One region of the Arthrobacter sp. TS-15 genome, then DNA from elsewhere that is predicted to be linked to it. Evidence: riboswitches for the same ligand, from Rfam matches in the RefSeq annotation. Region 1 holds a riboswitch; the other holds the start of a gene.

What was found. Region 1 has a riboswitch for glycine ahead of gcvP (aminomethyl-transferring glycine dehydrogenase). Riboswitches for the same ligand answer to the same signal wherever they lie in the genome.
Region 2: linked by a shared signal. The riboswitch ahead of gcvP (aminomethyl-transferring glycine dehydrogenase) and the one ahead of gcvP (aminomethyl-transferring glycine dehydrogenase) in region 1 are both predicted to bind glycine.

The regions. Positions count from the first base shown of each region.
Region 1 covers NZ_SDXQ01000001.1:1,633-16,700, reverse strand. The annotation lists gene EU811_RS00075 (AMIN-like domain-containing (lipo)protein) at 1-196, shown strand, start outside; gene EU811_RS00070 (APC family permease) at 299-1,837, opposite strand; gene EU811_RS24530 (hypothetical protein) at 1,865-1,993, opposite strand; gene EU811_RS00065 (HNH endonuclease) at 2,297-3,871, shown strand; gene map (type I methionyl aminopeptidase) at 3,886-4,665, opposite strand; gene EU811_RS00055 (helix-turn-helix domain-containing protein) at 4,733-5,035, shown strand; gene EU811_RS00050 (helix-turn-helix domain-containing protein) at 5,067-5,648, opposite strand; gene EU811_RS00045 (NAD(P)/FAD-dependent oxidoreductase) at 5,750-6,757, shown strand; gene EU811_RS00040 (amidohydrolase) at 6,854-8,077, opposite strand; gene EU811_RS00035 (cyclodeaminase/cyclohydrolase family protein) at 8,168-8,827, shown strand; gene EU811_RS00030 (MFS transporter) at 8,912-10,462, opposite strand; gene EU811_RS00025 (TetR/AcrR family transcriptional regulator) at 10,536-11,075, shown strand; glycine riboswitch at 11,169-11,266, shown strand; gene gcvP (aminomethyl-transferring glycine dehydrogenase) at 11,447-14,293, shown strand; gene gcvT (glycine cleavage system aminomethyltransferase GcvT) at 14,306-15,068, shown strand, end outside.
Region 2 covers NZ_SDXQ01000012.1:78,273-93,340, forward strand. The annotation lists gene EU811_RS05315 (NAD(P)(+) transhydrogenase (Re/Si-specific) subunit beta) at 1-990, shown strand, start outside; gene EU811_RS05320 (hypothetical protein) at 1,158-1,349, shown strand; gene EU811_RS05325 (maleate cis-trans isomerase family protein) at 1,375-2,109, opposite strand; gene EU811_RS05330 (amidohydrolase family protein) at 2,118-3,545, opposite strand; gene EU811_RS05335 (aspartate/glutamate racemase family protein) at 3,574-4,383, opposite strand; gene EU811_RS05340 (GntR family transcriptional regulator) at 4,380-5,063, opposite strand; gene EU811_RS05345 (MFS transporter) at 5,168-6,517, opposite strand; gene EU811_RS05350 (amino acid-binding protein) at 6,783-7,661, opposite strand; gene mscL (large conductance mechanosensitive channel protein MscL) at 7,831-8,295, opposite strand; gene speB (agmatinase) at 8,428-9,423, opposite strand; gene EU811_RS05365 (MFS transporter) at 9,420-10,802, opposite strand; gene EU811_RS05370 (PucR family transcriptional regulator ligand-binding domain-containing protein) at 10,966-12,324, shown strand; gene EU811_RS24085 (helix-turn-helix domain-containing protein) at 12,309-12,494, shown strand; glycine riboswitch at 12,570-12,668, shown strand; gene gcvP (aminomethyl-transferring glycine dehydrogenase) at 12,818-15,068, shown strand, end outside.

The DNA.
Region 1 (15,068 bases):
TGTGCCGGCAGCCAAGGCCGAATTGTCCAACGTCTCCGGTTATCAGACCTTCCGGCAGGTGGTTTACGCGGGCAGTTTTGAGGGCACCACCAGCATTGGGCTGGGCGTCCGTGCACGTCTTCCGTTCCGGGTCTTCACCCTGGACGGGCCCGACGGCGGTTCTCGCCTGGTAGTGGACGTGGCGCATCGTTGGTGATTGACGGGGCGCTGAAGTGCCCAGATCGCGGGAAAGCTGCCAATTCGCCCGGAGATGTCCGGCGAACTGGCAGCTTTCCCACGAACTCCGCGGAAGGCGGGCCTACTCCGGCACCACCAGAGCCGGCGTGTCCTTTCGGATGGTCTCGCCACGGAAGAACCCGGGCCGAACACGGGACATGATCAACATGACCACTACGCCCAAAGCCAGGATGCCGATGCCCAGGACGAATACGAGCCCCACCCCGAAGATCTCCGAGCCACTGCCGAACTCGGGAGCCCAGCTGTCCACGGCAGTCTGCAGGAACACGACGAACAGGCCGACGCCACCCAGCAGCGGGCAGACGAGTCGCAGGAAGAAATTCCTGGCGCTGGAGAACACGCTGTTGCGGAAGTACCAGACACAGGCGATGGCCGTGAGTCCGTAGTAGAAGCAGATCATCAGGCCAAGGGCCAGAATGGTGTCGTTCAGGACGTTTTCACTGATCACGTGCATCACCGCGTAGAAGCCCGCAGACAGGACGCCAGCCGCTATGGTGGCGAAGCCCGGCGTCGAGAACTTCTTGCTCATGTGGCTGAAGCGCTCCGGCAGGGCGCCGTAATGCGCCATGGCCAACAGGCTGCGCGACGGTGAGGTGAACGTTGACTGAAGCGAGGCCGCGGAGCTGGAAAGCACGGCGAGGGACATGAGGATGGCGAATGGACCCATGACCGGTGATGCCAGTGCGGTGAAGACGTTGGCGTGGTTTTCCTCGTTGTTCAGGCCGATCCCGGTATCGCCGACGCCTGCGAACATCATGGTGGCAATGGTGACCAGGAGGTAGATGCCCAGGACGATCACCGCTGTCAGCGTGCCTGCGAGGCCCGCGGTCTTCTTACCGTTGGCCGTTTCCTCGTTGACGGTCAGGCATACATCCCAGCCCCAGTAGACGAAGATCGATAATGAGATGCCGGCTGCGATCTGGCCGAACGTCTCGATCTTGGTGACGTCGAACCAGTCCCAGCTGAAGGGCACAGCAGTTTCGGAGGTGGACCAGTTAGCGAACGCCATGGCGACGAACAGGCCAAGGACCAGCAGCTGGAATCCCACCAGGCCGTACTGGACAATCTTGGTGGTGTGAAGCCCTCGGTAGCTGATCCAGACAGCAAGTGCCACGAAAACGAAGCACGTGGCAACGTTGAGCAGCTTGTTCGAAGCGAGGTCTGCGAGCTCGGGTGAACCCGTGGCCTGTGCGAGGAACAGGTAGAAGAAGTCCACGGCCACGCCCGCCAGGTTGGACAGAACAATGATGTTGGCGGCCAGCAAACCCCAGCCGCCCATCCAGCCAACCCACGGTCCGAAGGCTTTGGTTACCCATGTGAAGGTGGTGCCGCTGTCGGGGGAGTCTGCATTGAGTTCCCGGTACGCCAAGGACACCAGGATCATCGGGATGAACCCGATCAGGAAGATGACAGGCAATTGCAGCCCGACTTCGTTGACAGTTGGGCCTAGCGCGCCGGTGAGGGTGTACGCCGGGGCGATGGTGGAGATGCCAAGAACGACGACGGCGAGGAGCCCCAACTGCCCCGTCTTCAGTCCCTTGCCGCTGATGTCATGCGACTTCGCGGCTTCACTGCCGCTGCGTCGGATTGTCTGGCTCATGTAAGGCCCTTTCTAGATGGCCGAAGGTTATTGCTTGGTGCTGCGGAGCATGCTGCCGCCCCTGGGGGCCGAAGGTGCCGTGGGCGCCGTGGCGTTGGGGGCCGGGCGTGCCGTGGCGTTGGGGGCCGGGCCATCCAGGCGCGTCAGTTCGATCATGGTGTGATTGGTACTCCGGTGAGACGACAGTCACTAAATGAATAGTGTTCATTTAGTATGTCGTGAGTCACGCTCGGGCGCAAGGCCTGAAATGAATGACGTTCATATGTGACTGGCCTATGGGTACTTTGGGGTCCGGGTCTCTGGGTATCCCGGGGTCCGGGGGTGGGTGTCTGGTGACGTGGGTGTTGGGCTTGCTGCGGGGTGTTTTCCGCACGGGCCCTGTTTTCCACATAGGCCCTGGTTTCCACATACGGGAGTTGTGGTCTTATAGCGCTTGCTGCGTGCTGGAAGAGTTGGGGCATGGAGCAGATCCGGGCCACGCAGACGCCGTCACACGATGAGCTCGGGCGCGCCTGGGAAGCTCTACCCGGGCACTCCGACTCCGCACTCCCTGCTACGGGGCCTGTGTCAGGCCATTCATCGCCCCGGGTGTCTGACCTCGTCGCGCTCCTTGGCTCTGTTCCGCTTGCCGGCTCCAGTGGAGAGCTGATTGATCAGCTCCGGGGGTTGGAGGAGCTGAAGTCGGCCATCACCGGCCTGCAGGCGCGGGCTGCTGTGGCGTTTGATCTTGCCCAACGGGCTGAACAGGCCCGAGCTGGTGTTCCTGCGTCCGAGCGTGGCCAGGGTGTCGGGGCGCAGCTGGCGTTGGCCCGGCGGGAGTCTCCCAATAAGGGTCCCCGGTTATTGGGCTTGGCGAGAGCGTTGGTGACGGAGATGCCCCGCACCCTGGCCGCCCTGGAATCAGGCCAGCTCAATGAGTGGCGGGCCATGCTGCTGGTCAAGGAAACAGCGTGCCTGTCCGTGGAGGACCGGTGCGCGGTGGATGAGGAACTCGCCCCGGACACCGGGACCTTCGAAGGCAAGGGCGACCGGGCCATCATCGCCGCGGTCAAGGCTGCCGCGTATCGTCGTGATCCCCGTTCGGTGGCCCAACGCGCCAGTCAAGCAGCCACCGAACGGACAGTGAGCCTGCGACCCGCCCCGGACACCATGACCTACCTGACCGCCCTCCTGCCAGTGGCCCGAGGCGTCGCGGCGTATGCGGCGCTGACCCGTGAGGCTGATACTGCCCGGGCCGGCGGTGACTGCCGTTCCCGCGGTCAGGTCATGGCTGACACCCTGGTCGAACGCGTTACCGGAACCCCGGGCGGGGTCGCGGGCATCAACCTCGATCTCGTGATGACGGACCGGACCCTGTTTCAGGCAGACAGCGAACCGGCCCGGCTCAAAGGCTATGGAATCGTCCCGGCCCAGTGGGCCAGGAAACTACTTCGTGAACCTCAGGCAGACGAAGCAAGTGGTTTGGCGACCGGCCAGGCAGGCTCACCAGTTCCGGACCGTGACTTCACCGTGTGGCTGCGGCGGCTCTACACGGCACCCGGAACGGGCGAACTCCTGAACATGGACTCCAAAGCCCGACTCTTCCCACCCCGGCTCCGACGATACATCGAGGCCCGGGACGACACCTGCCGCACCCCCTTCTGCGACGCGCCCATCCGGCACATCGACCATGTGGTCCCCTGGCGCTCCGGCGGGACCACCACACCTAACAACGGCGCAGGACTCTGCGAAGCCTGCAACCACACCAAAGAAAACCCCGGATGGAACAGCAAGAGGGTGACCGGGGACAAACAAGGCGGCCACACGCTCCAGATCAGCACACCCACAGGCCACGCCTATGTATCCAAGGCGCCTCCACTGCCGGGGCATGTCCGCGCCCAGCCGTTACAATCCGCGCCACCTGTAGCAATGTCGAATGAGTGTGCTTTGGATGTGGCTCGCTCGTCGTCGGGTCAGCAGTCGGAACCTTTGCCTGCTGAAGGCGCGGAATGTGGATCCAGCGGCCAGCTGAAACCGCGCATGGCGGGAATCTAACCTTGGGCCAGCGTCTAAGCAGCCACGGTGGGCAGGGTTAGAATCTCGGCGCCGTCTTCGGTGATGGCGATGGTGTGCTCGCTGTGGGCAGTGCGGCAACCGGTCGCACTGCGGAGCGTCCAGCCATCGGCGTCGGTGACCAGTTGGGAGGTGTTGGCCATCACCCAGGGCTCCAAGGCCAGTAGGAGTCCTGGCCGTAGCTTGTACCCTCGGCCGGGGCGGCCCATGTTCGGAACGTGCGGCTCCTGGTGCATGGTTGAGCCGATGCCGTGGCCTCCGAACTCGGTGTTGACGGGGTATCCGGCTTCGCTGAGGACTGAGCCGATGGCATAGGAGAGGTCGCCGATTCGAGCGCCCGGCCGGGCGGCCTCAATGCCTGCGCGCAAGGCACGTTCGGTTGCTTCGATCATGGCCACACTCTCAGCCGGCCTGGACTCGCCAACGATGAAGCTGATGGCAGAGTCGGCCGCGATTCCGTCCTTCAAAACTGCCAGATCCAGGGTCAGGAGGTCGCCCTCGGCCAGGTTGTAATCCGTGGGTAACCCGTGCAGGACGGCATCATTGACGCCAGTGCAGATGTAGTGCCCGAATGGTCCGCGACCGAAGGATGGGGCGTAGTCCACATAGCAGGAGACGGCCCCGGCCTCGAGGATCATGCTCTTGGCCCACCTGTCAATGTCCAGGAGATTCGTTCCTACCGTTGCGCGGCCCTTCAGCGTGTGCAAAATGTTGGCGACCAGAGCGCCGGCTTCCTTGGCCCGGCCTAGTTCTGAGTGGCTCAGGATCTCGATCATGCGGGACCTTTCATGTAGCAACCAATAACTATCCCGGCCATATTATCCCGGTATTACAATTGGATCCATGGTCAGGTTGCCGCTTACACCCGCAGAGGCCGAGCGCGGACAACGCCTCGGAGCTCTCTTGCGTCGAGCGCGGGGTGAACGCTCCATGCTGGAAACGGCTCTGGATGCTCGAGTGTCGCCCGAAACGCTTCGAAAGATCGAATCAGGGCGGGTTGCGACGCCCGCGTTCCCCACTGTTGCTGCGATCGCCGAGGTTCTGGGACTATCCCTCGATGAGGTCTGGGCGGAGATCAATCAGCAGGAGCGTGCCATTGAGCCGGACAGCCGACGTCGGAGCGCCCGCGAATGGTTGGCCTCGTAGCCTGAGTGCTGAGCTGCCAGTGTTGCGCGTCTCAGCGCTTGGGCCGTGCCCGGACGTGGAGCCGTTCGCCCTGCTGCCCGAAGAGAGTGAGAAGCTCCACCGGCTCTTTGGTGGCGCTGGCAAACCAGTGTGGTGTGCGGGTATCAAATTCCGCCACCTCGCCCGGTTTCAGGACAAAGTCGTTCTCGCCTAGGACCAATCTGAGCTTGCCGTTGAGGATATACACCCAGTCGTAGCCCTCATGTGATTGCGGTGTGGGAGTCTCCTTGCCCGTGCCACCCCTGAGGACCATCTTGAAGGCCTGGATGCCGCCAGGGCGTCGCGTGAGGGGAACGGCCGTTCCCCACTCGTGAACGTGCGGCTTGAGATGAATGCGGGGATCGCCCGTTTCGGGGGCATCAATAAGCTCTTCCAAGGGGACCTGATACAGCCGCGCAATGGGGAGAAGAAGCTCCAAGGTCGGTTTGCGTTGACCTGACTCCAGCCGGGAGAGCGTGCTCACGGAGATGCCTGTTACTTCCGAAGCTTCAGTAAGGGTCACGTTGCGTTGGGTCCTCATGGCGCGCAGGCGAGGGCCGACGGCGTCGAGCATGGTGCTGAAATCGGTAGCCATGTTCCCCAGTTTGCCATATTGGCAAACTTCCTTGCTGTTTCTTGCCTTCTGGCAAACCATAGAAGAAGCGGCGCAGGGCCGCTGGATACGTGGAGGCACTTGTGGGTACGGAAATCGAGAACATCGGAACGGTGGACGAGTATGACGTCGTAGTGGTGGGAGGTGGCGCGGCTGGCTTGAGTGCCGCGCTGACCCTCGGCAGGGCCTTACGGTCCGTCCTCGTCATCGACGCCGGCGAGCCGCGAAATGCTCCCGCGGCCGGGGTGCACGGATTCCTGTCGCGGGACGGAATCAATCCCAAGGAACTGCTGGAACTCGGACGCGCGGAGGCGATCCAGTACGGAGTGGACATAGTGTCCGGCATCGTAGTCGGGGCACGCTCGACGGCCGGCCCTGCGAACGGATCCGAACCCACCTTCGAGGTGGATCTGGCAGACGGACGAACGGTGAGAGCCCGCCGTTTGCTGGTCACCACCGGACTGGTGGACATACTCCCGGACGTGCAAGGCCTTCGTGGGCGGTGGGGCAAAGATGTCCTGCACTGCCCCTATTGCCACGGCTGGGAAGTCCGGAACAAAGCGATCGGGATCCTGGGGTCAGGGCCGATGGCATTGCACCAGGCGTTGCTGTTCCGCCAATGGAGTTCCAACATCACCTTGTTCCTCAATGATGTGGTGGAGCCGACGGAAGAACAATGGGAGCAGTTGGCTGCCCGTTCCATCACCGTAGTGGACGGCAAAGTCCAGGCCCTCCAAGTAACTGACGACGCTTTGGCGGGTGTCATCCTGGCATCGGGAACCACCATCCCAGTGGAAGCTGTAGTCACCGCCCCACGGTTGGAGGCCAGGTCTGCCGTGCTGGAATCCCTGGGCGTCCCCACGGTGGAGCACCCCATGGGGGTGGGAAGCCACGTAGAGGTCAATCCAATGGGTGGTGCCACGTCAGTGCCGGGTGTCTACGCTGCAGGAAACGTCACCGACCTCATGGGCCAGGTGATGGCCTCCGCAGCCGCAGGTGTCATGTCAGGAGCCGCAATCAACGCAGATCTCATAATGGAGGAGACCAATCGGGCTGTTGAGGATGCGCGCAAGTCGGCTGTATCCCGCTGATAGGAATCCCGGACCGAATCGAAATTCGACAAGGAAAGGCGCTGCGCATGCAGCGCCTTTCCTTGTTCGAGTGGGCCGTAGTAAGGCTCCGGCACCCTACGATGTAGACGTCAGGAATTCCCGGGCAGCCGTCACCAGCGCTTCGGTTCCGCGAGCCAGCGTCGGCTCAATGACGGGAGCAAAGTACGGCGAGTGATTAGAGGGAATGTCCTCCGGAAGCCGACCTGTTGTGGCGAACTCCTTGAACAGGGCAGGTTCGGCGCCACCCAGGAACCAGAAAACCAGGGGAGCTCCGGCGGCCTTCGCCAGGGCTCCAACGTCTTCGCTTCCGGACACCGGGCCAGGGTCCATGATCTGTGCCTCGCCGAACTTTGCTTTGAAGGCAGCGGACACCCTGCCGGTCGCAGCTTGGTCGTTGACGGTCAGCGGGAAATGCTCTTCAAACTTGATCTCAGGGTCCTTGGGCGCGCCTGAAGCTGTGGATTCACTCTTGGCAATGCGCTCAATGGAACCGAGGATCTTGTCCCTTGTGGCATCGCTGAAGGTGCGGACGCTCAGGCCTAGAGTTGCTGTTTCGGGGATGATGTTGTTTTTGGTTCCTGAATGAATCTGCCCAACAGTCACCACCGCGGAGTCACTGGCGGCGAGCTCACGCGACACAATGCCCTGCAACCGCACGGTGGTTGCAGCTGCCATCAGCACCGGGTCAACAGTGGTCTCCGGACGCGATCCGTGGCCACCTCGTCCGTGCAGGGTGATGTTGAGGGAATCGGCGGACGCCATGGTGACGCCGGGCCGGATGCCGAACCAGCCGGCGGGGAACGGGGCAACATGTTGGCCCAGGACGATATCTGGTTTCGGCACCACGTTATACAGCCCGTCGGCAACCATGGTTGCTGCCCCGCCGCCCCATTCCTCGGCCGGCTGGAAGAGGGCGATCAGGGTGCCCTGCCACTCATCACGCCGGGCCGCCAGAACCTCCGCCGCGCCTACTAGGCAGCTCACATGCACGTCATGGCCGCAGGCGTGCATGACAGGCATGTCTTTGCCCTCATGATCAACACCCATCGCAGTGCTTGCGTAGTCCAAACCCGTTGTTTCCTTGACCGGCAACGCATCCATGTCAGCCCGGAGCATCACCACCGGTCCGGGCCCATTGTCCAGAACACCAACAACGCCGGTCTTTCCGATATTGCGATGAACGGTGAAGCCAAGATCTTCAAGATGTCCCGCAGCGATCCCGGCTGTTCGGGTCTCCTGAAAGGACAGTTCGGGGTTGGCGTGCAGGTCTTTGTAAAGCTCTTCGAGGTCAATGGTCATGAGTTTGCCCTTTTCGTTCGACGCCATAGTTTGGCCAGTGTATCCAGCCCATAAATGCAAAGTCTGGGAAGCCCCGGCACACTGGAGGGCATGAACCATTCCGAATCAGTCACCACACAGCTGTCCACTGTTGAGGAGTGGACCAAGGCGCTGGCAGAATCCAGCGGGTCCCCGGGAGGCGGTGCCGGAACCGGGGTGATGCTCTCCATCGCGGCGTCGTTGACGTCCATGGTGGCCGGATATACCGAGCCGGAAAAGTCGCAGCACCAACAGCTCGACGGCATTCACTCCCGTGCCCTCAAACTCCGGCAAACTGCCCTGCAACTAGCCGACGACGACGCTTCCGCTTCCAATGCCTTCGGCGCGGCTTTCCGCCTGGATCCCGGACCTGAACGCGAGGAGGCCATCCATCAAGCCTCCGTCGATGCCGCCAGGGCATCAGCGGTGCTCGGGGAGCGGGCCATTGATGCCATTGAAGACCTCGGGTGGCTCGCCGCCAACGGCAATCCTGCGCTGATCGCCGACGTCGTAGTGGGTTTCGGGGCACTCCGGGCAGCCATAGCCGGGGCCCGAACCAACGTGAGCTTCGACCTCGCATCCCTGACCTCCGCCGGCGCCACGTTGGAGGAAGTCAGGGAACAACACCCGGAGTTGTGGAACACAGTCAGCCAGCTCAGCGAAGCCCTCGACAGAATCGACCAGCTGACTGCCGGCGTCGACAAAAAAGCGGCGCCGACCGAAGCCTTGTGAGGCCCGGTTTGCATGGCAAGTCCCTACGGAACCATGCAGAGCGGGCCTCACAACGGCATTACTGCGCCTTCGGCGCTCTGCCTATTACTGCGCCTTCGGCACACGCCGGAGCACGACGGCGGCGAGCACTGCCGCGCCAGCCATCAGTACCAGCCCAATCGCCGCAGTGATGTGGACGCCGGACTCGAAAGCTGTCCGGGCGGCATGTGTCAACGCCTCCGACAACGGGGCCGGAAGTGCGGCCGCCGCATCAACAGCGCCGGCGAGGGTTTCACCGGAATTCCCGGCGGCCTGCTCGGAGATGCCGTCCGGCATGATCAGGTTGTGCTGGTAGGACGCCGTGAGGATGGAGCCAAGTACTGCCGTTCCCAGGAGCGACCCCAGCTCGTAGCCGGTCTCGGAGATGGCCGAGGCTGCGCCGGATTTGTCGGCCGGCACCGATGCCAGGATGAGGTCATTGGAGATCGTCTCCGCCGCGCCAACCCCCACGGCCAACACGGTGAGCGCCGACAACAGGAACACGGGGCCGCTGCCGTGATCGCCCACTACGACGATCAGATAACCCACAGCGCTGAGCGTCAGGCCTGCGGCCACAACGAACCCTGGCCGCACGCGCTTGACCAATGGCACCACCAGTAGTCCGGCGATGACCGTGGCCAGGAGGGCGGGAATCATGGCGATACCGGCCTCCATGGGGGACTGGCCCTCAACGAGTTGCAAGTGCTGTGCGAAGAAGTAGATGAAACCCGTCATGGAGAACAGGGACAGCACGTTCGCCACGATGGCCGTGCTGAACACCTTGTTCTTGAACAAGGCAACATCCAACATGGGGTTCTCGATCCGCTGCTGGCGACGCACGAACAGGATGCCCATCACCACGCCAAAGCCCATGAAGGCTGCTGCGGAGGCTCCGAAACCATGAACCGCGAATTCTTTGATCCCGTATACGAACGGCGCCATGGTGACGACGGACAGAACGATGCTGCGCACATCCACACGTCCCGGGTTGGAGTCCTTGGACTCCGGAATCAGGACCCGGCCGAAAGCCAGCAGGGGGAGGAGTAGGAATGCTGCAACCAGGAAGACGGCGCCCCACCAGAAGTGCTCCACCAGCCAGCCGCCAAAGATCGGGCCAAGGGCGGCGCCACCGGAGAACCCGGCTGCCCAGACAGCGATCGCCAAGCGGCGACGGTTGGGGTCGGTGAAGATGTTCCGGATCAAGGACAACGTGGAAGGCATCAACATGGCGCCGAAGACACCAAGACCGGCGCGCCCGGCGATCAGCCATTCAGCGGACGGCGCGAATGCTGTAGCAGCCGACACCGCCGCGAAGCCCGTGCTGCCGATCAGCAGCAGCCGCCGTCGTCCGATCCTGTCGCCCAAGTTGCCCATGGAGACGAGCAGTGCTGCGAGGACCAGCGGGTACGCATCAACAATCCACAGCAACTGCACGCCTCCGACATTCAGGGAGCGGGCAATCTCCGGCAAGGCAAAGGTGAGCGCGGTGTTGTCGACGGCCACCAGCAGCACCGGAAACATCAGGAGTGCCAAGGCCGTCCAGTCGCGCCACGGTGCCGCTTGGCCCTTGACGGGGTGAGCGGAACGGGGTGCTTGGGTTGAGGACGGCGAGAACATGGATTCAACTATACCGTCCAGACGGTACAGTTTCAACTATAGCCCCCATGAACCTTTAGGGAATGATGGATACATGCCACGAAAACCAATTGCCCGGGACGCCGTCCTGGATGCCTTTGAAGCCCTCCTCATAGAAGTAGGGGAGCGGGCTGCCACACTCGACGCCGTCGCCAAGCGGGCAGGCGTGTCCAAAGGCGGACTGCTCTACCACTTCCCCAACAAGGAAGCGCTGATTACGGCCCTTTTGGAGCGCCTGGACCTGCTGGCCGATGAAGATACTGAACTCATGAAGGCGGCGCCGGATGGTTCAGCGGCATACTTCATCAGGTCCTCTCTCTGGGCAGATACGCCCATGGACCGGGCATTCGTCGCCGCTACCAGGCTGGCTGAGGTGGCTCACGAGGAAACCCGCCGCAGGTTTGCCGCAATTCAACAGCGGTGGCTTGACGTGCTGGCAGAAGACGTCGGACCAGAGGTTGCCAAGGCTGTCAGCTATATGGGCGACGGACTCTATTTCAACGCGATCTTTGAAGGCGGCCAGGAAGGCGGCAACGCCGGGCGGGAGGCCGACGTCGAAATCCTTCTGGGGGTCCTTGAACGCCTGCGGAAGTAGCAGCTCATCCATTTGCTGCTGAGGCCCGAGCGTAGGACAATTAACTCTTGTGGCGTGCCCTACATGGCGCCCATACACAACTGAACATGCCTTTGATCTGCGGCGGGAGAGTCCTGCAGGCAAGTGATGCAGGCGCCGTAGGAGCAAACCCTCCCCAGGAATCTCTCAGGCCCAAGCACCGCCGCGGCGAGGCAACTCTGGAAAGCAGCAGGTACTCAGCCCACCCACGGGCGAACGGGTGCTGTGCTCACCGACGGTGCAAGCGATGGTTGTTCACGCAACGCGCGGAAACTCTCAGGTCCAATACAGAGCGGGGAGGAACCCAGCCGCTGTGGCGTACCCAAACGCCGCCCAAGTAATGGAGTTCCTTCGTGACGGTTAGTTCTGCCTCCACCACCTTCGTCGATCGGCATATCGGCGCCCGCCGCCAGGCCGACATTGAGACCATGCTCAAGTCCATCGGCTACGACACCGTCGATTCGCTGGTCGACACCGCCGTCCCGAACGATATCCGCCAGGACGTTGCCCTCACCCTTCAGAACGCACTGAGTGAAGTTGAAGTTTTGGCTGAGCTGCGCAAGCTCGCTTCCAAGAACAAGACTGCCGTTCAGATGATCGGCCAGGGCTACTACGACACCGTGACGCCGCCGGTGATCCGCCGCAACATCCTGGAATCTCCGGCTTGGTACACCGCCTACACCCCCTACCAGCCGGAAATCTCGCAGGGCCGCCTCGAAGCGCTCCTCAACTTCCAGACCATGGTCCAGGACCTTGTTGGCCTGCCGATTGCCAATGCGTCCCTTCTGGATGAAGCAACCGCTGTTGCCGAGGCCGTGCTGATGATGCGCCGTGCCAACAAGAACAAGGCCGCACAGGATGGCAAGACCGTCCTGGACGCCGACTGCCTGCCGCAGACCATCGCGATCGTGAAGGGCCGCGCCGAAGCACTCGGCTTCGAGGTTGAGGTTGCTGACCTCTCGCTTGGTCTCCCGGAAGGCGCCATCAACGGCGTCGTCCTGCAGCAGCCCGGTGTCTCCGGCCGCGTGTTCGACCACTCCGCCGTCATCGCCGCAGCCAAAGAACGCGGCGCACTGGTCACCGTGGCTGCAGATCTTCTGTCCCTGACGCTCATCACCCCTCCGGGTGAGCAGGGCGCCGACATCGCCGTTGGTTCCGCGCAGCGACTGGGCGTTCCGCTGTTCTTCGGCGGCCCGCATGCTGCGTACATGGCCGTCCAGAAGGGGCTGGAGCGTTCCATGCCCGGCCGTCTGGTTGGCGTTTCCAAGGACGACGCCGGTGTCCCCGCCTACCGCTTGGCGCTGCAGACCCGAGAGCAGCACATCCGCCGCGAGAAGGCCACCTCCAACATCTGTACTGCGCAGGCGCTCCTGGCCATCGTCGCGTCGATGTACGCCGTTTACCACGGCCCTGAAGGCCTGAAAGCGATCGCGGAGACCGCGCACGGTCACGCCCGTACCCTTGCAGCGTCCCTGAAGGCGGCCGGCGTCGAGGTCCTCCACGGTTCCTTCTTCGACACCATCACCGTCCGCGTCCCCGGTAAGGCTGCGGAGATCGTGGCCGCCGCTGAGGCCAAAGGCATTAACCTCCGCGGCATTGATGCTGACACCGTGGGTATGTCTGTTGACGAGACCACTACATCTGAGATTGTCGGCGGTCTCCTTGAAGTCTTTGGTGCTTCGGTAACCGAAACCGCTGAAGGCTTCGCCCTGGAATCCTCCGTGGAGCGCACCAGCGATTTCATGCAGCACCCGGTGTTTAACACGCACCGCTCCGAAACCCAGCTACTGCGCTACATCCGCAAGCTCTCTGACCGCGACCTCGCGCTGGACCGCACCATGATTCCGCTGGGCTCCTGCACCATGAAGCTCAACGCCACGGCAGAGATGGAAGCCATCTCCTGGCCGGAATTCGCCTCGATCCACCCGTTCGCTCCGGATTCGCAGACCGAGGGTTGGCGTGATCTCATCACCGACCTCGAAGCGCAGCTGACTGAGATCACCGGCTACGACCAGGTGTCCATCCAGCCGAATGCCGGTTCGCAGGGTGAGCTCGCTGGCCTCCTGGCCATCCGCGGCTACCACCTGTCCAACGGCGATGATCAGCGCAACGTGTGCCTCATTCCTGCTTCCGCGCACGGCACCAACGCTGCCTCGGCAGTGCTCGCCGGCATGAAGGTAGTGGTTGTTGCCACCGCTCCGGATGGCACCATCGATCACGTTGACCTCAAGAACAAGATCGAAGCTAACCGGGACGCCCTCTCGGCCATCATGATCACTTACCCGTCCACGCACGGTGTGTACGACGCCGACGTCCGCGAAGTCTGCGACTCCATCCACGAGGCCGGCGGCCAGGTGTACATCGACGGCGCCAACCTCAACGCGCTGGTTGGCTTGGCCCAGCCGGGCAAGTTCGGCGGCGACGTGTCCCACCTGAACCTGCACAAGACCTTCTGCATCCCGCACGGTGGCGGTGGACCCGGCGTTGGCCCGGTAGCGGCCAAGGCACACCTGGCTCCGTTCATGCCCGGTGATGCCGCGTCTTGGACTGAGGGCAACGACGTCCCGATTTCCGCCTCCCGTTTCGGTTCTGCCGGCGTTCTGCCGATTTCCTGGGCGTACGTGAAGCTCATGGGCGGCCAGGGTCTCACCGAAGCCACCAAGTCCGCGTTGCTCGCTGCGAACTACATCGCTTCACGCCTCAACGAGTACTTCCCGGTCCTCTACACCGGCGAAGGCGGACTCGTGGCCCACGAGTGCATCCTCGACCTCCGTGAACTGACAGCCAAGACCGGCGTCACCGCTGAGGACGTGGCCAAGCGCCTCATCGACTTCGGCTTCCACGCCCCCACGCTCGCGTTCCCGGTTGCCGGAACCCTGATGGTGGAGCCCACCGAGTCGGAAGACCTTGCCGAGATCGACCGCTTCATCGAGGCCATGATCACCATCCGTGCCGAAATCGACCAGGTTGCCCACGGTGATTTCTCCGTGCAGGATTCTCCGCTTCGCCGCGCGCCCCACACGGCTGCCGCCGTCGTAAGTTCCGACTGGGACCGTGCGTACCCGCGCGAGCAGGCCGCCTTCCCGGTCCACCACCTCAAGCAGGACAAGTACTTCCCGCCCGTTGGCCGCATCGACGGCGCAGCTGGCGACCGCAACCTGGTCTGCTCCTGCCCGCCAATCGAAGACTTCGAAAACTAAGGGGTTCCGGAAATGACTGAGAACTACACAGCCCTTTACGAAGAGCACAAGAAGCTCGGCGCGTCCTTCACCGACTTCGGGGGTTGGCAGATGCCCCTCAAGTACTCGTCCGAACTGGCCGAGCACCACGCCGTCCGCAAGGCCGCAGGCCTGTTCGACCTCTCCCACATGGGCGAAGTCTGGGTCACCGGTCCCGAGGCCGCCGCGTTCCTGGACTACGCCTTGGTAGGCAAGATCTCCGCCATGGCCGTCGGCAAGGCCAAGTACTCGCTGATCTGCCAGGAAAACGGCGGCATCATCGATGACCTGATCGTCTACCGCCGGGCCTCTACCGAAGAAGGCTCGGACAAATTCCTGGTGGTACCGAACGCAGGCAACGCTGCGGTTGTGGCGTCCGCGCTGCAGGAGCGCGCCGCCGGTTTTGACGTCGTAGTTGAAGACGCCTCCGCTGAGACCTCGCTGATTGCCGTGCAGGGTCCCCTCGCCGAAGCCATCCTGCTCCGCCTGGTGCCCGCCGAACAGCACGCACTGGTCACCGAACTCAAGTACTACGCGGCGGTGGAAGTACCGTTCACGTTCGACGGCGGCACGCAAGACCTGCTGCTCGCCCGCACCGGCTACACCGGCGAAGACGGCTTTGAGATCTTTGTGGCCAACGAATCAGCTGCCGCACTGTGGCAGGCGATTGCGGCTGCCGCGAATGAAGGCGAACTCACCCCAGCCGGCCTCGCCTCCCGCGATTCCCTGCGTCTCGAAGCCGGAATGCCCCTCTATG
Region 2 (15,068 bases), on a different contig from region 1:
GCGGTGTCCTTTGCTGGCTCCGGTGTCACTTTCGCCAAACTTCAAGGGCTCATGACCACCCGGCCGGTGACATTTCCCGGGTTACCAGCCTTGATGGCCGTGGTGCTGCTTGCCGCAGTGGGTGCTGGAATTGTGGTGATCCTGAACGGCTGGTTGGTGGTGGCGCTGCTCCTGCTGCTCTTGGGTCTTGGTGCCGGAATCCTGCTGGTGCTGCCGGTGGGAGGCGCGGATGTGCCGATTGTCATTTCACTCCTGAACGCCTTCACTGGCCTGGCTGTCGCGGCGTCCGGACTGGTGCTAGGCAATGTCCTCCTGGTGGTGGCCGGGACGCTGGTGGGGGCTTCCGGCACCATCCTCACCCGCGCCATGGCTGCCGCGATGGGTCGCAGTGTTGCAGGCATCATGTTTGGGGCTTTCAAGGGCGGATCTACCGCAGGTTCAACCACCGTCAGTGAGCGGCCCGTAAGATCCTCCAGCGCGGAGGACGTGGCAGTATTGCTCGGCTATGCACAGCGGGTGATCATCGTCCCGGGATACGGCCTTGCAGTGGCCCAAGGCCAGCACACTGCCGCGGAGCTGGCCTCGGCCTTGGAGTCACGCGGAATTGAGGTGGACTTCGCCATCCACCCGGTGGCCGGGCGCATGCCGGGCCACATGAACGTACTCCTTGCCGAGGCTAACGTGCCCTACGAGTCCCTGAAGGAAATGAGCGACATCAACTCGGAGTTCAAGACCACCGATGTCGCGTTGGTGGTTGGGGCCAACGATGTTGTGAACCCTGCCGCAAAAACCACCTCGGGGTCTCCGATCTACGGCATGCCCATTCTGGAGGTCGCCGACGCCCGGCAGGTGGTTTTCCTCAAACGTTCCATGCGCCCCGGATTTGCCGGTATTGAGAACGAGCTCCTGTATGAGCCCCAGACCACCCTGCTGTTTGGCGACGCGAAGGACTCCTTGACCAAGGTGCTGGGCGCGGTCAAAGCGCTGTAATTGACGCAGGTCACACAACTGGGCCTGGTATTCGCGTCATGTGAGCATCGGCGACGGCACACTTCCTGTACAGAAAGTTTGTCCAGGACGCTAGGAGCCACCCATTGCAGCACCGTAAGAAGGATTCGTTATTTGGAGCACCCTTCGTACAAGCAAGGGGAAAGAGTGTGACCAACTGGAGGTCGCTGGTTGGTCTGAAAGTTCAGATCTGGCGCGGCGACGAGATCGTGGACCAGGGCGTAGTGGAGGCCGTGACATCTGACGGCAGCGTTGTATGGCTCACCCAAACGGGAGCAGTGGAACGTCGGATGGTGGTGAAGGAACGCGGCGCAGGCATCCGGATCCAGCTCATCAACTGAGCTGGATCCGGAGAGCTGGCTGACGCTACACAGCGTCAGCCAGCAAACGGCCCCACTTCGCGTCGAGCAGTGGGGCTCCCGCCAACTTCAGGGCATGCCAGAGGGTGACCGCCACGGAATCGAGAACGGGTACTCCGGTGCGGCTTTCCACCTCCGCCGTGATGTTGGCGCCGTACAGGTTGGTGCATAGGTAGACCAAGGCATCCGGGTGCGAAGCTGCCAACTCGAGTGACCCAGGAAGCATCTCTTGGTCGGTGACCCGCGCGAAGGACTCGTTGTCGCTGAGGTCCAGGTGCCGGTGGTCGACCGTCTTGATCCCTTCACGGGCATAGGACGAGATCACGGACTCGTTCACGTCGGCGGTGTAGGGCGTGAACAGCCCGATCCGCTCGGTTCCAAACGACGCGAACGCGTCAAGATAAGCGAGCGTGGACGTGGTGGCAGGGATGCCCGTGGCCTCTGTGATCTCGCGGACCAAAGCATGGTCATGCGCAGCGCCAAGCCACGATCCCGAGGTACCGTTCCAGGCGATCACGTCCACATTAGCCGTGGCCAGCAGCTCGGCCGCAGCACGCATCACCGAGGAATCGAACTGCTTGTCCGAGGAATCGTCCAAGGCAATGCGGGTTACCGGGATGCGCGTTGAGTGGATGGTGACGTCCTGGCGATCGCCGAGGATCCGGTACGTCTGCGGCTCCAGGCAGGTGTTGGAGGACGGCACGATCATTCCGATCCGGGTGGCGCGATTGTTGGAAGGCATGGTGGCTCCTAGAGAGTAAGCGTAGAAACGGGCACGGCCAGCGAGTCGCGGTGTTCGGTGAAGCCGTTTCGGGCAACGAAACGTCCCACGGGCCCTGGATCATGGAAACCGTCGCCGTCGAGTACCACGCGACCAGCGGAGACGACGACGGCGGGCCAGCCGTTCAGCGTCTTCCCCTCGAAAGGCGAGAAATCAGTTCCCATGTGCAGCGCGCCGCCGTCGACGGTTTGCTGTCTGACGGGATCGAAGACCACCAGATCGGCGTCGAAACCTTCCACGATTGCGCCCTTGCGCGGCACGGCGTTGATCCGTGCGGGGCCGGCAGAGAAGACCTCCACGAAGTCCTCCACGGATCCGCCGGCTTCGGAAACCAAAGCGGTGAAGCTCACCGGCATGCGGGTCTCAACGCCGGGCAGGCCGTGCGGCATGTAGCGGACATCGTCGGTGCGCTCGCGTTTTTGGGAGAGGTCGTAGCAGGAGTGGTCCGAGGAAACCGTGTGGATGGCTCCGGCGGCAAGGCGGTCTTTGAGAGCGGCCACTGTTTCGGCGCTGCGCATGGGCGGGCAGCACGCGTACCACTCGGGAAACGCCGAACCGTAGACAGTGTCATCGAGGGTCAGATAGTGCGGGCACGTCTCGGAGTACGCCTCCTGCCCGCGCTCGCGGGCCTCGGTCACCAGGTCCACGGCGCCGGGTGTTGACTGGTGCACGAAGTACACGGGAGCCCCGGTGTACTCGGCCATGGCAAGCGTCTCTTTGACGGATACTTCCTCGGCGAGTTCCGGCCGGGTCCGGTGCAGGTGCTCGATCCCGATCAGGCCATCGGAGGCGTGTTGTTCCGTGCAGTCGGTGATGATGGCGTCGTGCTCGGCGTGGATGTAGGTCAGGCCGTCCAGGCGAACCATTTCGCGCATGACCTTCAGGACCGTATCTCCATCGGCCATGGTGGAACCACGGTTGGTGGTGTACATCTTCACGGACCGAACACCCTCGGCGGCCAGTTGCTCCAGTTGCCACGGGACGGTCTCGTCCCACGTGACCACTGCCCCGTGCAGTGCGACGTCGCAGCGTGAATCGGCGGCGAGCCGTTTCTTGTTCAGGACGGCATCCAGGGGAGTTTCCTGGGCGTCGCGTGGAATACCGAAGTCAATGATGGTGGTGGTCCCACCCCACAGCGCAGCGGTGGAGGTGGTCCGGTAGTCATCCAGGGTGCGGAAGCGGCCGGTCACTTGGGCCACGTGGCAGTGGCCGTCCACGCCGCCGGGAATGACCAGTTGACCCACCGCTTCTACGGTGCGGACGGCGGCAGGAACGGGCTGGGTGGCGTCAATGAGCTCGATGATGCGGCCTCCGTCCACCACTACATGGGCGTCCTGTCGGCCAAAGCTGTTGACCACGGTGCCGTGGGCAATGACGAGATGGGGGAGTTGGGACATCGTCGTCCTCCTTTGTTCTTGAAAAGTTCTAGACAGTGGCAGGGCGGTGGGCCGACTGCGCTGTGGCCAAGGCGGCGTCGAGGTCTTGCGACAGGCCCCGCCTGGCCTTCACCGGCGGTGCTGCGAACGAACCGCTGCGATGGGCGCCGGAACGCAGGGCCACCACGGCCTCCGTCATACGAATGCCGGCCGAGATACCGTCAACCACCGGCACGGGGATGTGGCCTTCAAGTTCCCGGGCCAGTCCGGCGAGCGGTGCACCCGCGAGGATCACGACGTCGGCGCCGTCCTCGTCGACGGCCTGCCGGCTAAGTGCCAAGAGGGTTTCCTTGAAATCGGCTTGTACGGAGCCGATCGAGTTCAGGCTCTGGTTGATGGAGCGAATGGAGGCCAGGCGGCCACCGAAGCCGAATCGTTCAACACAGTCGAGGTACCAGGCTTGTATGCGGTCCGAAATGGCGATGATGGAGAACCTGTGGCCTTGCAGTGCTGCTGCGCACAGGGCGGCCTCGGTGATGCCGATGACCGGTACGTCCACCAGCTCTTTCAAGGCCGGCATGCCGGGGTCTCCGAAGGCAGCCACCACAACGCCGTCCACCGCGGTTCCGCCGGGTTCGTCCCCGGCGTGAGTGCCGCCGTCGTGCCCGTATTCGGCGATGAGTTCGGCAACCGCACCCGCAGCGATCAGTGCCTCGAAGCGCGTCTCGATATATTCGACGCCGTGCCCGGCGGTCCGCACGATCAACTCGGTATCCGGACCCGCCGACCGCTGTGCTTCGGCTTCGATCAGGGCTGTGACGTCGTCACTGATATTGGGATTGATGACCAGGAGTTTCATGGTTTCTTCCGTTGCAGCTTGGGCTCCGTCGCGCTGGACTCCTGCGGGAACTGCTCGCGGTACTTGCCGATGTGCGACGCCGATTGCGCGGCGGCGCGGTCTGGATCGCCACTGGCGATGGCGGCGTAGAGGTCGCGGTGTTCCTGGATGAGTTCCGGGAGGTCGCTGACATGGCGGAAGAGCCAATGCATGCGTCCCTGCAGGGGTTCCAGTGCGGAGCGGAGGAAATCGTTGTTGGCGATGCGCGTGATGGCATCGTGGAATTCGCTGTTGGCGCGGTGGGCTTCCAGAATGGAGCCCTTGGCCAGGCAGCGGTCGGCCTCGTTCAGGAGGCCTTGGAGGTGTTCGAGATCTGTCACGGTGGCTCGTTTGGCGGCCAGGCGGCAGGCAAGCACCTCAAGGGATTGGCGGACATCGAAGAGATCTTCCACGTCCTTGGGGCTCAGCCCGCTGACCTCGGAGCCGCGGCCGGCGCGGTCGCGGATCAGGCCCTCCTGCCGGAGCATCCTCAGGGCTTCGCGGATGGGAAGGCGGGAGACATTGAATTCGGCGGCGAGATCGCGTTCCACCAGCCGGGTGCCGGGCGCATAGTGCCCCTCAAAAATCCTGGAACGGAGCGTGTCACGCACAGACTCCCGGAGGGGGCGGTCAGTGTTCTTCGTGTCTTCTGCGGCAAGCATGTCCAGCTCCAATTCGTGATGTGTGAGGCAGTGCGCCCGGCGACCCGACGGGCATCCGGCCATCCGGCGGTTCAGGACCGTCCGGCCGGACCGGTCGATGCGAGTCAGACCGGGAGTCGCTTGTTGTAATCCAGTGCCAGCACCGAGATGCCCATGATGACGGCGGATCCAACAAAGTACAGCAGTGCCCAGGTGTAGGAGCCGGTGGCCCCGACAATCAGGCCTACCACAATCGGGGTGACGAATCCGGCAATGTTGCCGCTGAAGTTCATGGCACCGCCCAGGACACCGGCGTTGGTCCGGCCACCAAGGATGGACGGGATGGACCAGAACAGGCCAACCCAGCGCAGGAAGAACAGGACCACCGAGAGAAGCACGACGGCGGTGATCGGGTCCGCGACAATGGTGACACCTACGAGGCCGCTCACCACGACGACGCTGGAGATGCCCAGCAGCGTACGCATGACGAGGTTCGCGGATGCGCCGGAGGCGCGCCACTTGTCGGCGATGATGCCGCCGAGGATTTCACCGACGAAGCCGGCACCGAAGATGACGAACGTGGACCAGCCGATGGTCTTGAGGTCGAAGCCCTTGGCTTGTGCCAGGTAAAGCGGACCCCAGGTCAGCAGACCGTAGAAGACGCCGTTGAAGCCAAGCCAGCCGAAGCACATGGCCCAGAAGGACCGGAACTTCAAGTAGGGGAGGAGCGCGCGCTTGCCTTGGGCGCCTTCCTTTGCGGCCTCGGCATCGTCCTCGGCGTGGGAAGCCTCGATGTAGGCGGCTTCTGCCTCATTGACGCCCTTGTGCTGGCGGGGGTTGTCGCGGATGTACCACCAGACTGCAAGGCCCATGAGGATGGTGGCTGCTCCGGCGATGATGAAGGACATCCGCCAGCTGCCGGTGGACGCGATCAGCCAGGTGATGAGGATGCCGCCCAGGCCCGCGCCAAGGGGAGCTCCGGCGTCGAGGATGGTGGCGCCGCGGCCACGTTCCTTCTTGTGCATCCAGATGGCATTGAGCTTGCCACCTGCCGGCATGACGCCGGCTTCAGTGACGCCGATACCCAGGCGGGCGATGAACATGCTGACGAATCCGCCAGCGAAACCGGAAGCGGCCGTGGCCGCGCCCCAGCCGATGCAGGAAGCGGTGACCATTTTGCGGGGGCCGAACTTATCGATCAGCCAACCGACGGGGATCTGCATCAGGGCATAGGTCCAGAAGAAGGCCGACAACAAGAGCCCGACGAGCTCGGGAGGCAGGTTGAATTCCTTCTGGATGATGGGGAGGGCTACGGAGATGGAACCACGGTCTATGTAATTGACCGCGACGAGGACCAGAAGCAGGATGAAGAGCTTCCAGCGGACGTTCGTGCGTCGCTGCACGCCGTTCTTGCCGGATGTGGGCTCGTTCTCCTGGGTTTCCTCGGTTGCCAGTTGGGTGTTTTGGGGAGACACAGCTTCTCCTTCATTAGGAGTCAACGGGATGGAATGTCTTGGGGGGATGAGCCGGGCGGGATACCGCTGCAGCCTGACCCGCGCCGGCGGCAGCTGTTGTGGGCCTGCCCATCGATGGGGCGGAACCACAGCCGGAAGCGGGATCATTTGGGATCCCGCTTTGGGATCCCAAAAACAAAACTAGATGTGATGTGCGGCACTGTCAAGGGTTTTGGTATACCTGGGCTCCCCGCCGAATGTGACCGAGCCCGTTGCGGCGCCCTGCCTAACCCCGCTGTCCCTCCGTTGAGGCCGAACTGTATGCCAGAATCTCTGCCAGCTCGGCGAGCCGGTGCGCACGCGCCGATTCTGCCGGAGTGAACGGCTCGCCAGCACGAGAGAAGACCAGTGGTCCATGCCAGGCCGTCGGGATCTTGAGGATGTCTGTTGAAGGCCCGACGCCGGTTGTCGCCTCGCTGCCCGGGCGTTCCGGATCGATGGGAACTACTTTCGCGGAAAGAAGCTCGGCGACAGCCAGGGGGAGTTCCTGCGGATTCCCGGCGACCCTTGTGGCGAGGCTCAGCGCCTTGGTTTGGCCATCGGCCATGGCCAGTGCGGTGGTGGGCCAAACCTGGGACTCACGCCCGCCGCCGTCGTGCAGTGCCTTCAGCAGTTCCTGTTCGGTGACGCTCCCCGGTGCCGAGAGCACGAACTCGTCCATCACCGCACCCTCCATACCGGCTCCGGCCGTCACATGGACATGCAGGCTGAGGATGTTGCTGTCCAACTTCGCGAGTGATTGGGTGATTTTCTGCAGTGATCCCGGCTGGTCGTGGAGCAGGGTACGCGCGCGCCACAGCGAGGGCGCCAGATGAAGCTGCCTGCGCCGGTGAAGGGCTGCGCCGTGCAGCCAACGCCGCAGAACCTTCGCGGCAGACGGCTCAGCCACCCAGATGACCAGCACGGTGGCCGTGACCGCCAGCAACAGGACCTTGGCCACGTAGGGCAGATGGGTTTCCACCACTGCGGCATGGACCAGGAGCTCGATGGGAAGCATGACCGCGATGTTGGCGAGGGTGAGGCGGGCCTTGGGCGGTTCGGGCAACTGGCCGCAGACATCACAGAGGAGGTCCGCGGTGACGGGAGTGCTCGGGTTGGGCTTCATGCTTTCATGCTGCCCTGCCCCTGTTTCGAACCGATTGCCTGTGCGTCACGTTCCGGGGACAGCCCAGTGAACGCAAAGAACCCGGCGTTCTCGCGAGGAGAACGCCGGGTTCTTCAAGCAACCGGGTTCAGTGAAGCAACCGGAAAGGGGCGATCGCGGAGAGCGGGGCCTAGTGGATGCGGTCCGAATCGAGGTCCGGGTCGAGGTCCGAACCCTGGCCTGCGTTGCGGGCGGCGGCCGCGTCCTTCAGGAGATCGCGGATTTCGGCCAGCAGCGCAGTATCTGCAGGCAGCGGCTCCTCCTCGGGCTCCTCGGTGGAGAGCCGGTCCTTGACCAGGGAGTTGATCTTGTTCATGGGTGCCACGAAGATGAAGTACACCACGGCCGCGGTGATCACGAACGTCACCAGGGCGGTCAGCACGGCGCCGAAATCAACGAACGTAGCGGGGTTGTTCTCCCAGATCTTGAAGCCCAGTCCTTCGGCGTTCATGCCGCCGGCGGCAGCGATCACGGGGTTGATGATGTGGTTGGTGAAGGCTCCGACAAGAGCGGTGAAGGCACTGCCGATGACGACGGCAATGGCCAGCTCAATCACGTTGCCGCGAAGTATGAAGTCCTTGAAACCCTTAAACATGGATGGTCCTCCGATTGGGTGCGGGTGTCTGCCTCAGCAGAGATCAAACTACCACTCCGGGGTTTCACGTGGGGGTCAAGCGGTGTCTTTGGCCGCCGGACCCCCACTGGATTCCAGCTTGGGCGTTCCGGATCAGGCGGACGTTGCTTCCAGATCGCGCTGGGAAACCCTTGCGCCCTTCCCTCTGTTCACCATGAGAGCCAGCAGGTCGAACACCACGGTTGCCGCGGCCACGCTGGTGATGTCGGCGTGGTCATAGGCGGGCGCTACTTCAACGACGTCGGCGCCTACGATGTTGATGCCGTTCAGGCCGCGGAGCAGTGCCAGAAGTTCGCGGGAATGCAGTCCGCCCATTTCAGGCGTGCCAGTGCCCGGTGCGTAGGACGGATCCAGGACGTCGATGTCGATGGAAACGTACACGGGAGTATCGCCCAACCGCTGCTTGACCTGGTCAATGGCCGCCGGGACGCCGATGACATCCAGGTCAGAACAGCGAATGATCTGGAAGCCGAACTCGTGGTCCTTAAGGAAGTCGTTGCGATCGTAAACCGGGCCACGGATGCCTACATGCATGGATTTGTCTTCAATCAGGAGCCCCTCTTCGAAGGCCCTGCGGAAGATGGTCCCGTGAGTGACCGGCTGGTCAAAGTAGGTGTCCCACGTGTCCAGGTGGGCATCGAAGTGAAGCAGTGCAACGGGGCCGTGCACTGTGTTGAGGGCCCGCAACATGGGGAGGGCAATGGTGTGGTCGCCGCCGATGGAGATCAATTTCTTGTCCTGGCTGATCAGCGGGCGGGCCTGCTCCTCGATCTCGCGCACTGCCCGGCTGATGTCGTAGGGCGTACACGCGATATCGCCGGCATCCACGACCTGGACTTCGTTGACCGGCTCGACGTCCAGCTCGGGGTGGTATCCGGGGCGCAACAGGCGGGAGGCCTCGCGGACTGCGGCCGGGCCAAACCGGGCGCCGGGACGGTAGGAGGTACCGCCGTCGAACGGGACGCCGACGATCGCGATGTCGTAGTCGGGAACGCGATCGATCTGCGGCAGCCTCGCGAAGGTACCCAATCCTGCGAAGCGGGGAACCTTGGTGGCATCGACGGGGCCAATGGGCTGGTGAGTGGTCATGACAGGGATCCTTCGGTTACTTTGTGGGACTCCGGGGTGCCCGGCTTCTTTTTACTGGTGAGTTCTGAGAGGGACTTGTTGGCCGTTTCCGGCGCGAGCAAGAACGTCGCTATCAGGCCAGCCAGAGAGATGACGGCGCCGATGAGCAGGGAACCGGCGGCACCAAAGCTCACAATGGCGATGGGCATCAAGTACGTGCTGGCCGCCGAGCCGATGCGGCTGATTGCCGTGCCGAAGCCCACTGCCGTTGCGCGGACCTCCGTAGGGAAGAGCTCGTTGGGGTAGACAACTTCGAGGAAGCTGGAGGCGCCGGAAGCCAGCGCGAAGATCGCCAACGCGATGAACAGCGGTGCGGCCTGGACGTCGGGAATGAAGGCCGGGATGGCGAGTGCCACCACGATGACGCCGAAGCTCCAAAGGAGCAACTTGCGTCGACCTATTCTTTCCACGAGCCAGAGGCCGGGAATGCCACCCACCACGAACAACATGGAGATCAGGAACGATCCCCCGTAGAGGTTGGCGTCGCCGTGCATCCCGAAAGATGCCAGAAGGTCCGGGGCGAACGTGTAGACGGCGAAGAGCGGGATCACCTGGGCCGTCCAGAAGATGGAGACAAACAACGTGCGCTTCCAATACTGGCCCCTGAAGATATCCAGGAATCGGCCCTGCTTGGCGGGACCCTCGCTGTCAGAAGCGATATCGCTCAGCCCGTATTGCTGCCCGTAGACCTTCTTGATGACTGCGTCAGCCTCATCACGTCGGCCTCGGGAGAGCAGCCAGCGAGGCGACTCTGGGGTGCCGAGACGGCACAGCAGGGTAATGATGGCGAAGATCGCAGGGCTGGCGACCATCCAGCGCCAGGCGTCCGGACCCATGTCCCGAAGCAGATAACCGACGGCGTACGCGACGGCCGCGCCAACGGCCCAGACCACGAAGGTGGCGCCCAGCAGACGGCCGCGGTGCTTCTTCGGCAGGAACTCTGCCAGAAGGGAGGTGGCGATGGGGTAGTCGGCGCCAATGGCCATTCCAAGGAAGAAGCGGCACAGGACAACCTGCCACACTTCGGTCGCGAAGCCGTTCAAGAGGGAGAAGACGGCCAGCGCGATGAGATCGGCTATGTACATCTTGTGCCGGCCGATCTTGTCGGTGAGCCACCCAAAGACGGCACCGCCGAAGAAAATGCCCACTAAGCTGGCCGCGCCGATCAAACCGATTTCAGCCGTGCTGAGCTGCAGCCCCGGCGTCATGGTGATCAGGGCGATGCCGATGATGGATAGGGCATACCCATCAATGAACGGTCCGCCGGAGGCGAAGAACGTCAGCTTCTTGTGAAACGTGGTCAGTGGGGCATCGTCAATGAGGTTGCTTGTTGCGCTCATTGCAACCCTCTCTCGTGAGTGCTCTTGGGGAGCGGGGGGAGTAAGTACTTCAATTCTTGGTGACCCGCGTCACTCCGGCTATCTGCACTTTGAATACAAATGATGAAGTCTCTTATACCTTTGTCTAAAGCGCCCCATCAACGTACAGAACAGGAGTCCACCAATGGCAATCACCGTCGCCGAACTCGTCGCCGAGCCGCAGCTTGGCCTCACGCTCCTGGCCGGATCTGGCGGCGCCGACAACCGCATCACGTGGGCCCACACCTCGGACCTGCCACGGCTCTGGGAATGGGTCACAGGCGGCGAGCTCATGATGACCAATGGCCTCTCGATTCCAGCTGACGCTGACGGGCAAGTGGCGCTCGCCGAAGCCTTGATGGACTCCGGCGCCAGCGCCTTGGCCATCGGCGAGAAGATGCACGCGCCGCCCCTGACCGCGGAATTCCTGGCCGCTTGCGACAGGCTGCCGTTGCCCCTGCTCAACATCCCGTATCCCTTGCCGTTCATCGCGATCGCCCGCTCGGTTGCTGAGGCGTCGTTGGTGGAAGAATCCCGACGACTCCGGCAGACAGCGCGGGTCTACGATCTACTCCGGACTGTCGGGGCATCCGAGGATCATTGGCAGAGCCTTGTCCAGCGGCTTGCCACGGAGCTCGACGCAGAGCTGTTCGTGGTGGACCGCCGCTGCCTGCATCCGTGGCATCCCGAAGGTCAGCGGCTCCCGGACTTCCTGGCCGACGAATGGGCCCCGCTTCCCGGCCGGGTCTCTGTGGCCGGCAAGAACTTCCAGTGGCACCGGATCCGCGGCAGGCACGTGCTGACCATGGACATTCCCACCCATGCAAACGCGCTTCTGGTGGTGCTGCCCAACAGCGAACCGCACCCGGACGCCGTCGTACTTCTCCATGCCGCGACCGTGCTGGGACTGCAGCTTTCGCGCATCGTCCTGTCGTTGGAAGGCCGCCACCGGCTGGCCGGCGAGTTCCTGATGCAGGCCATGGAGGGACGCCTCGGAGTGGCCGAGATGGAGAGCCGGCTGACGGCTTTTGAGGTGCCGGCCCGGGATTTCGTGCTCGCCTCCATGTCGGCGGACGCTGCCAGGGAATTGGACGCTGTCAAGCAAGCGGACGACGGCGGTGGGCTGGCTGGCGTGCACATCGAACTGTGGCGGCACGGGGTTGCGTCAGCGTCCTTGAAGCGGAACAACAGGCTGCATGTGGTGGTCCCAGCTGATGCGGACGACGACGTCCTGGCGCACTGCGCCGGCGCGGAAACCGTCATCGGCATCAGTGCCCCGGCCGCCGTTGCGGGGCTGCAACGGGCTCTTCAGGAGTCCCTTTGGGCTCTCGGCTCGGCCAAGGCCAACAAGCTGGACGTCGCCCACTATGCGCAGGGACCATCGTGGTTGGGCATGACGGGTTTTGAGGAAGGAACGGCGCTGGTCCGGCGACTGCTGGGCCCAATTTTGACTACGAGCAGAGCCAGGACGGCGATCTCATCGTCACCTTGCGGACCTATCTGAACTCGCAGCGTTCCTGGCAAAAGACGGCTGCCGCCCTGTTCGCGCACCGGCAAACAATCATCTACCGCATACGAAAAATCGGTGAGCTGACGGGGCTGGACATGGGTGAGACCTCCACGGTGGCGCAACTCTGGTTCGCGTTGCAGATTCACGAGACCATGCACCAGTAGCCGCACCTTGCTTGCGCTTTTTCGAAACTACCCGCTATGGTGTGAAGCGTGTCACTCATGGTGACGCAACGCTTTTGATCTGCGGCGGGAGAGTCCTGCCGGTACATCCAGTCAGGCGCCGTAGGAGCAAATCCTCCCCAGGAATCTCTCAGGCCCATGTACCGCCGCGGTTAGGCAACTCTGGAAAGCAGTCCGGGCAACCGGGCTCACCGACGGTGCAAGCAGGAGACCATCCCTGCGGAATCTCTCAGGTCCAATACAGAGCGGGGAGGAACCCCACATCATCGTGGCGCTCAGTGGGCGCCTGAATCATGGAGTTCCTCTTGACTGTTAAATCAACCCCCACCGCCTTCGCGGACCGGCATATCGGCGCCCGTCGCCAGGCCGACGTTGACACCATGCTCAAGGCCATCGGCTACGACTCTGTCGACGGCTTGGTGGACGTCGCGGTCCCCGATTCCATCCGCCAGGACACAGCGCTGAAGCTGAACGATGCCCTCACCGAGGTGCAGGTCCTCACAGAGTTGCGCAAGCTGGCTTCGAAGAACAAGACCGCCGTGCAGATGATCGGCCAGGGCTACTACGACACCGTCACGCCCCCGGTTATCCGCCGCAACATCCTCGAAGCTCCCGCTTGGTACACGGCCTACACCCCGTACCAGCCGGAAATTTCCCAGGGTCGCCTCGAAGCGCTCCTCAACTTCCAGACCATGGTCCAGGACCTCACCGGACTGCCTGTTGCCAACGCTTCGTTGCTGGATGAAGCCACCGCCGTTGCCGAGGCCGTGTTGCTGATGCGCCGGGCCAACAAGAACAAGGCTGCCAAGGACGGGAAGACTGTTCTGGACGCTGACCTCCTCCCGCAGACCATCGCGATAGTGAAGGGCCGCGCCGAGGCGCTGGGCTTCGAGGTTGAGATTGCGGACCTGTCGGCCGGCCTTCCGGACGGCGACATCAACGGTATCGTCCTGCAGCAGCCGGGCGTTTCGGGCCGCGTTTTCGACCATTCCGGCGTCATTTCTGATGCGAAGGAACGCGGTGCCCTGGTAACGGTTGCCGCCGATTTGCTGGCGCTCACCCTCATCACGCCCCCGGGCGAGCAAGGTGCGGACGTCGCCGTCGGAACCGCACAGCGTTTCGGTGTGCCGCTGTTCTTCGGTGGCCCGCACGCTGCCTACATGGCCGTCCGCGAAGGCATGGAGCGCACGCTTCCCGGCCGCATCGTGGGCGTCTCCAAGGACAACGCCGGCGTTCCTGCCTACCGCCTGGCACTCCAGACCCGCGAGCAGCACATCCGCCGCGAGAAGGCCACGTCCAACATCTGCACCGCTCAGGCTCTGCTCGCGATCGTCGCCTCGATGTACGCCGTGTACCACGGTCCCGAAGGCCTGAAGGCGATCGCCGAAACAGTCCACGGGCACGCCCGTGTTTTGGCTACAGCACTGCAGAAGGCCGGCCGCGAACTCGTCTCCGAGGCCTTCTTCGACACCCTCACCGTCCGCGTTCCCGGCAAAGCTGACAAGGTCATCGCCGCCGCCGAAGCCCGCGGCATCAACCTGCGGCTCATCGACGCGGACACCGTTGGCGTTTCCGTTGATGAAACCACGACGCCGGAGGTCCTCTCCGCGGTGGCCGTCGCCTTTGGTGCCGGTCCAGTAAGGGACGCCGCAGGGTTCGAACTGCCCTCTGAAGTGGTCCGCACCTCCGATTTCCTGCAGCATCCGGTGTTCAATACGCACCGTTCCGAGACGCAGCTGTTGCGCTATATCCGCAAGCTGTCCGATCGGGACCTCGCGCTGGACCGAACCATGATCCCGCTGGGCTCGTGCACCATGAAGCTCAACGCGACCGCCGAGATGGAAGCGATCTCGTGGCCGGAGTTCGCTTCCATCCACCCGTTCGCTCCCGACCACCAGACGGCCGGTTGGCGTGAACTGATCATCGACCTCGAGGCGGACCTCACGGAGATCACCGGCTACGACCAGGTCTCCATCCAGCCCAATGCCGGTTCGCAGGGCGAGCTGGCCGGCTTGCTGGCGATCCGCGGCTACCACCTGTCCCGTGGCGACGAGCAGCGCACTGTCTGCTTGATCCCTGCTTCGGCTCATGGGACCAATGCTGCCTCGGCTGTGCTGGCCGGCATGAAGGTTGTTGTGGTGGCTACGGCTGCCGACGGCACTATTGATCATGCCGATCTGACGGCCAAGATCGAGGCCAACAAGGACGTGCTGTCCTGCATCATGATCACGTACCCGTCCACGCACGGTGTGTACGACGCCGACGTCCGCGAGGTTTGCGACGCGATCCACGCAGCCGGCGGCCAGGTCTACGTTGACGGCGCCAACCTCAACGCCCTGGTTGGCTTGGCCCAGCCGGGAAAGTTCGGCGGCGACGTGTCCCACCTGAACCTGCACAAGACCTTCTGCATCCCGCACGGTGGCGGCGGACCGGGCGTTGGACCTGTAGCTGCCAAGGCCCACCTGGCTCCCTTCATGCCGGGCGACGCGAACAAAGCGGCGCACGAGGAAGGACACGGGGTGGCCATCTCGGCGTCACGTTATGGCTCTGCCGGTG